2 regions of the Buttiauxella sp. JUb87 genome follow, and region 2 is predicted to be linked to the other one. Evidence: predicted binding sites of a transcription regulator. Region 2 holds the regulator's gene; the other holds the start of a gene.
What was found. The regulator PurR, encoded in region 2, represses purine synthesis genes. The targets are predictions, from matches to a motif close to CANGCAAACGTTTGCNTG.

Region 1 (4,889 bases), on a different contig from region 2:
GGGTTCGTCACCGCTCCAGCGGCTCATCAGGCGCAGTGATTTTCCGTACAGCCAACTGACGGCAATCCCCGCCAGCAGGCCGCCAATCGCCACTTTGAAGAACTCGAAGGTCGCTCCGCCGACGCTAAAGACCATCGACCCAACCGCCACCGCGACGGCCATTTTTAACGATACCAGGCCGGATGCGTCGTTCATCAGCGCTTCGCCCTGCAATATCCCCATAATTTTCTTAGGAATGCGCCCTTCTCCGACGATACCGGAAAGCGCCACGGCATCGGTCGGTGAAAGCACCGCCGCCAGAGCAAATGCCGGAAGTAGCGGAATGCCTGGCACCAGGTAGTAAATCAGGAAGCCAATGCCGACCACAGTGACCAGCACCAGAACCAGCGCCAGGCCAATGATTTCCCTCCCGTGACGAAGAAATTCGTTGGTCGGTGTTTTCCAGCCATCGGCAAACAGCAATGGCGGAATAAACAGCACCAGAAAGAGTTCCGGATTGAAATCAACATGCAAACCGAAGTGAGGCCAGGCAAGCACGGCACCTATCGCAATTTGCATTAACGGAAGCGGGATCTGGAACGGCAGCATACGTGTAGCCACACCAGAGAGCGAAACCACAAGGGTCATGATGAGAATAGTAAAGAAGATTTCCATGCTTTCCTTAGTCGCAGTGTTTTGTAAAACCCTTTTTGCAGGATGTTGTTATACCCAATAGTAAAACAACTTTTTACACAGGAAGGAAACAGGAAAAGATTTGATTGGTTTTGGCAGGAGTATTCAGAGTTTTTGCTCTAAATAATTCGAGTTGCAGATAGGCGGCAAGAGAGCGAATCCCCAGGAGCTTACTAAAGTAAGTGACTGGGGTTCGCGAGTGCAGCCAACAACCCTGCAGCTTGAAGTATGACGAGTAAAATTAAATTGCCCAACCGCCGGCATAGAATGCGACTAAGGCGATTGCGATAGCCACGGTACCGATGTTCAGCTTGCGCCATTCACCAGAAACAACGCGGCCAATGACCAGCGATGCAAAGCCAATCATGATGCCGGTAACGATGTTACAGGTCAGCACGATGAATACCGCAGTGATCAGGCCAGCCATGGCATCAACGAAATCAGCGAAGTCGATTTTTGCCACGTTGCTCAGCATCAGCAGACCCACATACATCAGCGCCGGAGCGGTGGCGTAAGCAGGAACCAGATAAGAGAGCGGAGAAAGGAACAGAATCAGCAGGAACAGCACGCCGACGGTGATGGCTGTCAGACCGGTTTTACCGCCCGCCGCAGTACCTGCCGCAGACTCGATGTAAACGGCCGCTGGCGCTGCACCCACCAGGCCTGAGAACACGGAGCTCAGGGAGTCGGTAGTCAGTGCTTTACCGCCATCAATGATTTGACCGTCTTTATCCAGCAGATTTGCCTGGCCCGCGACAGCACGGATGGTGCCGGTTGCATCGAATACCGCCGTCATCACCAACGCCAGAACGCTCGGTAACACCACTGGATTCAGCGCGCCCATAATATCCAGGCTACCAATCAGTGAATTGCCCGCTTCATCTTTCAGCGATGGCATCGCGAAGATGCCAGAGAAATGCACGGTTGGATCGAAAATCAGGCCAAAAATAGAAATACCGATGATGGTCAGCAGAATGCCGCCAGGGACTTTCAGCTTTTCCAGACCGATGATGACCGCCAGGCCAATCAAAGACATGATGACCGGGAAGCTGGCGAAATGGCCCAGTGCAACGGGCAAGCCATCCAGCGGGTTTTTGATAACCAGGCCGACTCCGTTTGCTGCAATCAGCAGCAGGAACAAGCCGATACCAATACCCGTGCCATGCGCAACACCCATCGGTAAGTTACGCAAAATCCAGCTACGAATGCCGGTTGCAGAGATGATGGTGAACAGCACACCCATCAGGAAAACGGCACCCAGAGCAACAGGCACACTGATGTGTTGACCTAATACCAGGCTAAATGCGGTAAAGGCAGTCAGTGAAATAGCGCAACCAATGGCCAGCGGCAGGTTTGCCCACAGGCCCATCACCAAAGAGCCAACACCGGCGACCAGGCAAGTTGCCACAAAGACCGCCGCAGGAGGGAAACCTGCTTTACCGAGCATGCCCGGCACGACGATCACGGAGTACACCATCGCGAGGAAAGTGGTTAAACCCGCCACCACTTCCTGACGAACGGTACTGCCACGTGCAGATATTTTGAACCAGGCATCGAGACCGCCGGTTGCACGCGGAGAATGATTAGACATAGTGAAAAATCCCCTGAGATTTTTATGATTACGTTGGTATGCGTGGTTGGCAGACCGCTGCCAATTAAACGTTCAAATTCTTAAAGAATACGAATTGATCCCTGTGCTGCGTTTGCGACAAAAAAGGGGCGTCACAAAAAAAGCAAACGTTTAACTCCGCGCATACAAACTGAGCGTCAAAATTAAGGCAAACGATTATCCGGCCTTCTTACATGGATTTTCAACCGAACTTTGCCGCTTTTTGCGGAAAAAAGCGTTAGCAGGCGAAATTATCGCCACCTCATGCGCAAACGTTATCGTCAATGCGCAATTTAGCAACAATGATGCAAGATACTGGTTATATATTTTCCTGACTCATAGGATTTTTCGATAGAAGGAATTAAGGGATTTCGAACGGCCCACCTTGCTGAATTGCTCTCTGCCAGGCAGGGCGCATTTGCACTTTACTGTGCCAATTCTGGAGATTCGGTAAATCGTTGATGCCGCCGCGAGAGAGCAACGCGATAACCGGGAAACTCATCTGTATATCTGCCGCACTAAACGCCTGGCCTGCAAACCACGGATTTTTTTGTAGCGAATCTTCGAGATAACGCGCATGGGTCATAATCTGTTTATTCAGATAGGCCTTTTGCACACCTTGCCCCAGTAGATTACCAACCGGACGCAGTAACCACGGAACAGGCTCTTTTCCCAGGCTGCCGAAAACCAGTTTCATCATTAGCAATGGCATTAACGATCCTTCGGCGTAATGCAGCCAAAAGCGATAACGCAGTTTTTCCTGGCTGGAAATCGGTTTGAAGCGGCTTTCTAAATCGTAGGTTTCTTGCAGATATTCAATGATTGCCCCTGACTCGGCGAGAATATTGCCGTTATCTTCCACCACTGGCGACTTCCCTAACGGGTGCACAGATTTTAATGACTCAGGTGCCAGCATGGTCGGTTCGCGCTGATAGCGAACAATCTGGTACGGCACTTGCAGTTCTTCAAGCATCCATAAAATACGCTGCGAGCGGGAGTTATTGAGGTGATGGACGATAAGCATGAGTCAACCTTCTGTTTAACAAGATGAGTTAACTATAGGTAAATGAGCAAAAAGTGAAGTATTAGAACTGTACAAAAAAGATGCAAATCACCTTGAAACCTGGCCGAAGGGATCTACAATTAAGTTGTCAGCGCAATCCGGAACCTCCTGAGAATGTGTGATTGAGGGACGCTGATGTCGGGGGAAACCCTCCTTGCGAAAAGCGGGATAGATCGAAAGACAAAGACCGGGAACAAACTAAAGCGCCGAAGTTGGGCGCTTTAGTTTTGCCTGCCATTCCATCGCTTCACGCCAGTGTTAATCCTCAAGAAGACGCGCGCCCGTCCCCTGCTCACCGAGTTTATCGCCAGGATTGCGCAATGGACAATCGGCACCCGATAAACAGCCGCAACCGATGCAGCCATCCAGTTCATCCCGCAATGCGGTTAATGTATGAATGCGCCGCTCCAGCTCTTCACGCCATTGTGACGACATCTTTTTCCAGTCGTTTTTATTAATTTTATGCCCATCAGGCAGCACACCAAATTCTTCACCAATCGTCGCCAGTGGAATACCTATGCGCTGGGCAATCTTAATAATCGCCACGTTTCGCAGCACATCACGCGTGTAGCGCCGTTGGTTGCCGCTATTTCGTACGCTTTTGATTAACCCTTTGCTCTCATAGAAGTGCAACGCAGACACGGCGACGCCGCTACGCTTCGCCACTTCTCCCGGACTCAGTAATGATTTAAAGCGCGGTGATTTCTTTTCCATTTTGCTCTTTACCTCAAGTTAACTTGAGGAATTATACTCGCTGCCAACAAATCCGGCTATGGGGATGGTTTATGGCACACCAGGATATTATTCAAACATTGACTGAATGGATTGACGATCACATTGATCAGCCGCTGAGCATTGACGCTGTGGCAAAAAAATCTGGTTATTCAAAATGGTATCTACAAAGGATGTTCCGTACCGTGAAACGCCAGACGTTGGGTGAATACATTCGTCAGCGCCGACTACTGATGGCGGCGAAAGAGTTACGCAACACTCAGCGCCCGATTTTCGATATCGCGATGGATTACGGTTACGTGTCTCAGCAGACTTTTTCACGCGTTTTCCGCCGTGAGTTTGACCGCACACCAACCGACTATCGCCATCACGCCTGACGCTGTCAGCTAAATATTTGTACCTGAGTTCATCGAAAAAACGGAACAGAAAATGTGCTGCGCAAGTGGCTATTAAAAGAACGATTGTGATATAGTTCACAAATCCTGTGAAACAGGAATTCTCTTACATTTTCGTTCCGAGGCACAGATTCATGGCGGCAATCACAACCAGCGTTTTGCTAATGCGCTGGCCTTTAGTCAGTGCGGTTTTGATGTTTTTAGCCAGCACGTTGAATATTCAATTTCGCAAATCTGATTACGCGTTTTTAGCCGCGATCAGCAGTGGCCTGGGCATCGCGGCTTCATTGTGGTTTGCGACCGGTTTATTGGGCCTGACATTGGCCGACTTCCCGGTTATCTGGGAATCGTTTAAAGACATTATGATTGAGATCTCAAGCCACACCCCACCTGAATGGCCGATGGTGATGACCTGATC
Region 2 (4,889 bases):
CGAAAGGGCGCGGGCCGTTAATTTCCACGCCAGCCTGCGTGAGCATTTCGCTCACGATTCGATACCACGGGTTATTTCTTATGCTGACTTCTTCTATACACGATGAACTCATAGCTTCTCCATCACCATTGTGAGAGGAACCTTAAAACAGCGTAGACGCTATTTTGGGCATGTGAGAAATGTCACGGAAAATACCGCGAGCCTGATATCCGACGTAGAACAGAGAAAGGGGGGCGAGAGCCCACAAAAAAAGCTTCTAAAACAACAAACGGGAGCACAAAGGCTCCCGTCAAAACGTCATTATTATTGTGCTGACGGTCAAGCCGTAAATAAGTATAGGCTCGCCCAGGCGGTGATTCAATGAAATATTGTTAGCAAGCTAACTACATTGCTGTCACGCAAACGATACATTAATGTGCATCGGATTCAGCAGGTTGCCAGACTTTGACATGACTACGGCGTTGCAGCAAGTAGCCCAACATGGCTAAGACGATGGTCACCAGCATGACGCTGGTGGTGGTCAACAACGGGGTTGCGACCAACCATGACACCATCAAACTTGCCAGGAAGCACAAACCTAATTGCAGCGTATTTTGCAATGCAGCTGCTTTACCGGTGGCCTGTGGGAATGGCAACAAGGCTGAAGCAACGACGATCGGGTAAATCGCACCATTAGCAATCGCCATCACGCAGAATGGAATCAATAGCAGCGTGAGGCTGGCATGGCCGCTGACCGCCACACCCCAGGTACCGAAAATGCTCAGGGTGTAGAGCGCAAGTAACCATGGCAACATTTGCTTGCCTTGCCATTTTTGCAGCGCGCTACGGCAGCCGTAGCCGCCAATCAAGAAGGCGATGGTTTGCGGCACATAACTCAGGCCAATAACCGCCGGGCTATAACCCATATCGTTAAGAATGAATGGCGAACCGGTCAGCCAGGCAAAGAAGCTGGCGGAGCAGGCGGCATAAATCAATACGTTCCCGCTGTACACGCGTGAGCGCAGCAAAGAGGTAAAGCTGACTTTATTATCTTCGGTTTGCGGATGGTGCTGAGTGCGGGGTTTCAGACGTAAAGTCGGGATCATCAGCACCAGCGTGATGGCAAACAGAGTGGCGAAAATCGCCTGCCAGTCAAAGTGAGTCAAAATCCAGCTACCGAGCAGCGGTGCCAACGCCGGAGACAAGCCAACCAGTGGCATAATGGTGGCGAAAATACGGTTAGCGCGATTCGCCGGATAGTAATCGGTCACCAAAGCTTGCCAACTGACGGCCGCAGAACAGACGCCAACCGCCTGAACAAAACGCAGTACCAGTAGCGCGGTGGCGCTTTCAACCCACAGCATGCCAATACAACCGATGGCGAACAGGCTCAAACCCGCCAGTAATACCGGTTTACGACCGAAGTGGTCTGACAATGGACCCCACATCAACTGGGCAAACGCAAAGCCGGCAAGGAACAGACTCAGGCTGGCACTGACGGCAGAGGCGTCGGTCTGTAAATCTTGCTGAATGGCAGCGAAAGCAGGCAGATACATGTCTGTGGCGAGGAACCCCAGCACACTTAATCCGGCCAGCCAGATAAGAAATCCTTTTGATGGTTGCATAATTTTCTCTTGTTTTATCTTGCAGGTTAATCGCCGCGAGAGTGTACGGAGTGCAATTACGCTTGTGAAACGCTAATATTTGTAGGTTGCGTTCAAAAAATTTGTGAGCAAAGAAATGTGGTCAGAATACTCGCTGGAAGTCATCGATGCGGTAGCGCGCAATGGCAGCTTCAGCGGTGCAGCACAAGAGTTGCACCGCGTTCCGTCTGCCATTAGTTATACGGTGCGGCAACTCGAAGATTGGTTAGCCGTTCCGCTATTCGAACGTCGTCATCGGGATGTTGAATTAACCCCTGCTGGCGTCTTTTTTCTCAAAGAAGGCCGCTCTGTTATCAAAAAAATGATGACGACACGGCAACAGTGCCAACAGATCGCCAATGGATGGCGCGGTCACCTGGCGATTGCAGTTGATAACATTGTAAAACCGGAGCGAACGCGGCAACTGGTGCTGGATTTCTATCGCCATTTTCCTGATATCGAATTACGTATCTTTCAGGAAGTGTTCAACGGCGTGTGGGATGCGCTGGCGGATGGACGCGTAGAAGTGGCGATTGGCGCGACTCAGGCGATTCCGGTTGGGGGGCGTTATGCCTTCCGTGATATGGGAACGTTGAGCTGGCGTTGCGTGGTGGCTTCCTCGCACCCACTGGCACAGTGCGACGGGACGTTAAGCGATGATGACCTGCGTGCCTGGCCATCGCTAGTTCTGGAAGATACTTCGCGTTCATTACCAAAACGAATTACCTGGCTGTTAGATAACCAGCGCCGCGTGGTAGTGCCTGATTGGGCGTCCGGTTCGGATTGCTTGAGCGCGGGGTTGTGTATCGGCATGGTGCCGTTACATATTGCCAAACCGTGGGTTGCTTCAGGGAAATGGCGCGAATTAACGCTGGATAATCCATTCCCTGACGCGGCATGTTGCCTGACATGGCAGCAAAACGATGCATCGCCAGCGTTGGCCTGGCTGTTGGATTACTTAGGCGATAGTGACACGATGAATCAGGAGTGGTTACAGGAGCCGCTGTAAGTCTGCTGGATGTCGCTTGCGCGACATCCGACACACACTTAGCGGCGATAATCGCGAAACGGGCCATCAGCCACAGAGCGGCGTTCAATCAGACGCGGGTGAACCTCAATCGACTGCGACTCTTCGCGTTTGTTGACGATTCTATCCAGCAGCATATTAAACGCCGTTTCCCCTAGCGAATCTTTCGGCTGGTGGATGGTGGTCAATGCTGGTGAGAAGTAACGCGCGTTGCGTACGTTGTCGTAACCGATAACGGAAATATCCTGCGGCACGCGCAGCCCCATTTCATCAGCAGCGCAAATAGCACCCATCGCCATAATGTCGCCGCCACAGAATACCGCTGTTGGGCGATGAGACTGGCCGATGATCTGCTGCATGGCGCGGTAACCTGATTCAGGTTCAAAGTCACCCTGAACAATCCAGTTTTCCGGAATGGAAATTCCCGCTTCTTCCAGTGCTTTCATAAAGCCTGCATGGCGGCCGCCACCGGTGTTACGTTCCATTTGCCCGGGAATGGCGCCAATTTCGCGGTGGCCGCGTTCAATCAAATAACGTCCAGCAAGATAACCGCCGTGGAAAGCGTTATCGACCACGGAGTCGGTGAAATCGGCACGAGCCTCGCCCCAGTCCATCACCACCATAGGGATGTGACGGTACTCTTCAAGCATGGTGAGCAATGATTCAGGATATTCAGAGCACATCACTAACAGGCCATCGACACGCTTTTGTGCCATCATCGATAAGTAAGCGCGCTGCTTTTCAAAGTTGTTGTGCGCGTTGCCCAAAATCAGGGTGTAGCCTTTTTCAAAGCAGCTATTTTCCACCGCTTCGATTATCTCGGCGAAATAGGGTGCTTCACTGGAAGTGGCAAGCAGACCAATCGTTTTGGTGTGATTAACTTTCAGGCTTCGTGCTACGGCGCTTGGCGAGTAGTGCAATTCTTTAATTGCTGCCCACACCGCATTGCGCGTTTCTTCCGCCACAAAACGGGTTTTGTTAATCACATGTGATACGGTTGTAGTGGAAACGTTTGCGCGCTTCGCCACGTCCTTGATTGTCGCCATTAAAATTCACTCCGGGCTATATCGTAAACCCTTGATTGCTATTATGTTAAACGTTTGCGTACGCTGACTCCACAGGCAACATGATGGTTGCAGGTATGCCGGGATTGCGACATAAAACGGGAGGAGGGCATTGAATTGACGATACGCAACAAATTAGCGAGGGATTTTGGCCTATCCAGGCGAAAAGTGGAAGAGGGAAAATTGATATCAGATTAAAACCTGGAGGATTTTTATCTCTGGTTGTGGGAAAATCACCCTGACACATCGATTGTATGGATATAAAAGGAGTTTAATGATGAGCACCGATTTGAAATTTTCAATCACGACGACGGTAATTGTTTTGGCTTTGATTGTTTTCGGCGCACTAACTGCCGTACTGCACTGATTTTTACGCTTTGATCAAGATGGGCCGCAAATCGCGGCCCATTTACTTTTGCATTAAGCTGCTAAATTCTTCGCAACAAACGCCCAGTTCACCAGCGCCCAGAAATGCTCAAGGTAGCCAGCACGAGCATTGCGGTAGTCGATGTAGTACGCATGTTCCCACACATCCACAGTCAACAGCGGTTTAGCTGCAGTCGTCAGTGGGGTGCCAGCGTTAGAGGTAGAAACAATCGCTAATGCGCCATCTTCCTGTTTAACCAGCCATGTCCAGCCAGCACCGAAGTTCTTGATAGCAGCATCAGTAAATTGCTGCTTGAACTCAGCGAAGCTACCAAAAGATTTATTGATGGCTTCCAGCAGTTCGCCAGTTGGCTCGCCGCCAGCATTTGGTGCCAGGCAGTTCCAGTAGAAAGTGTGGTTCCAGACCTGAGCGGCGTTGTTAAATACGCCACCTTCGGAAGTACGAACGATCTCTTCGAGGGTTTTACCCTCAAACGCGCTGCCTTTAACCAGATTATTCAGGTTAGTGACATAGGTTTGATGGTGTTTACCGTAATGGTATTCCAGGGTTTCGGCGGAGATATGCGGTGCTAAAGCATCTTTTGCATACGGTAGTGCAGGTAGTTCGAACGACATTGCTAACTCCTTATTATTGTTTACATCTAGACAACACTTTTAGTGCGGGTTTAGGGTAACAAATTGAAAGGGTAAGCAAAAGAGGAACACGCCTGCCCAATGAAGGGCAGGCGCAGATTTTCGACGAATTTTTAACGAATGGTTTTGGAGGTCATGACACGTTTAGCGCCAACA

Region 1: the regulator PurR is predicted to act here: its motif matches at 2,403-2,420, upstream of EC843_RS21530 (NCS2 family permease).

The regions. Positions count from the first base shown of each region.
Region 1 covers NZ_SNVY01000010.1:65,548-70,436, forward strand. Annotated here, with positions in the region: gene EC843_RS21525 (Na+/H+ antiporter) at 1-654, opposite strand, end outside; gene EC843_RS21530 (NCS2 family permease) at 914-2,263, opposite strand; gene EC843_RS21535 (glutathione S-transferase) at 2,643-3,305, opposite strand; gene soxR (redox-sensitive transcriptional activator SoxR) at 3,603-4,058, opposite strand; gene soxS (superoxide response transcriptional regulator SoxS) at 4,130-4,453, shown strand; gene EC843_RS21550 (YjcB family protein) at 4,606-4,887, shown strand.
Region 2 covers NZ_SNVY01000001.1:601,932-606,820, reverse strand. Annotated here, with positions in the region: gene cfa (cyclopropane fatty acyl phospholipid synthase) at 1-112, opposite strand, end outside; gene punC (purine nucleoside transporter PunC) at 411-1,604, opposite strand; gene punR (DNA-binding transcriptional activator PunR) at 1,720-2,631, shown strand; gene purR (HTH-type transcriptional repressor PurR) at 2,670-3,695, opposite strand; gene sodB (superoxide dismutase [Fe]) at 4,134-4,715, opposite strand; gene EC843_RS02730 (C40 family peptidase) at 4,847-4,889, opposite strand, start outside.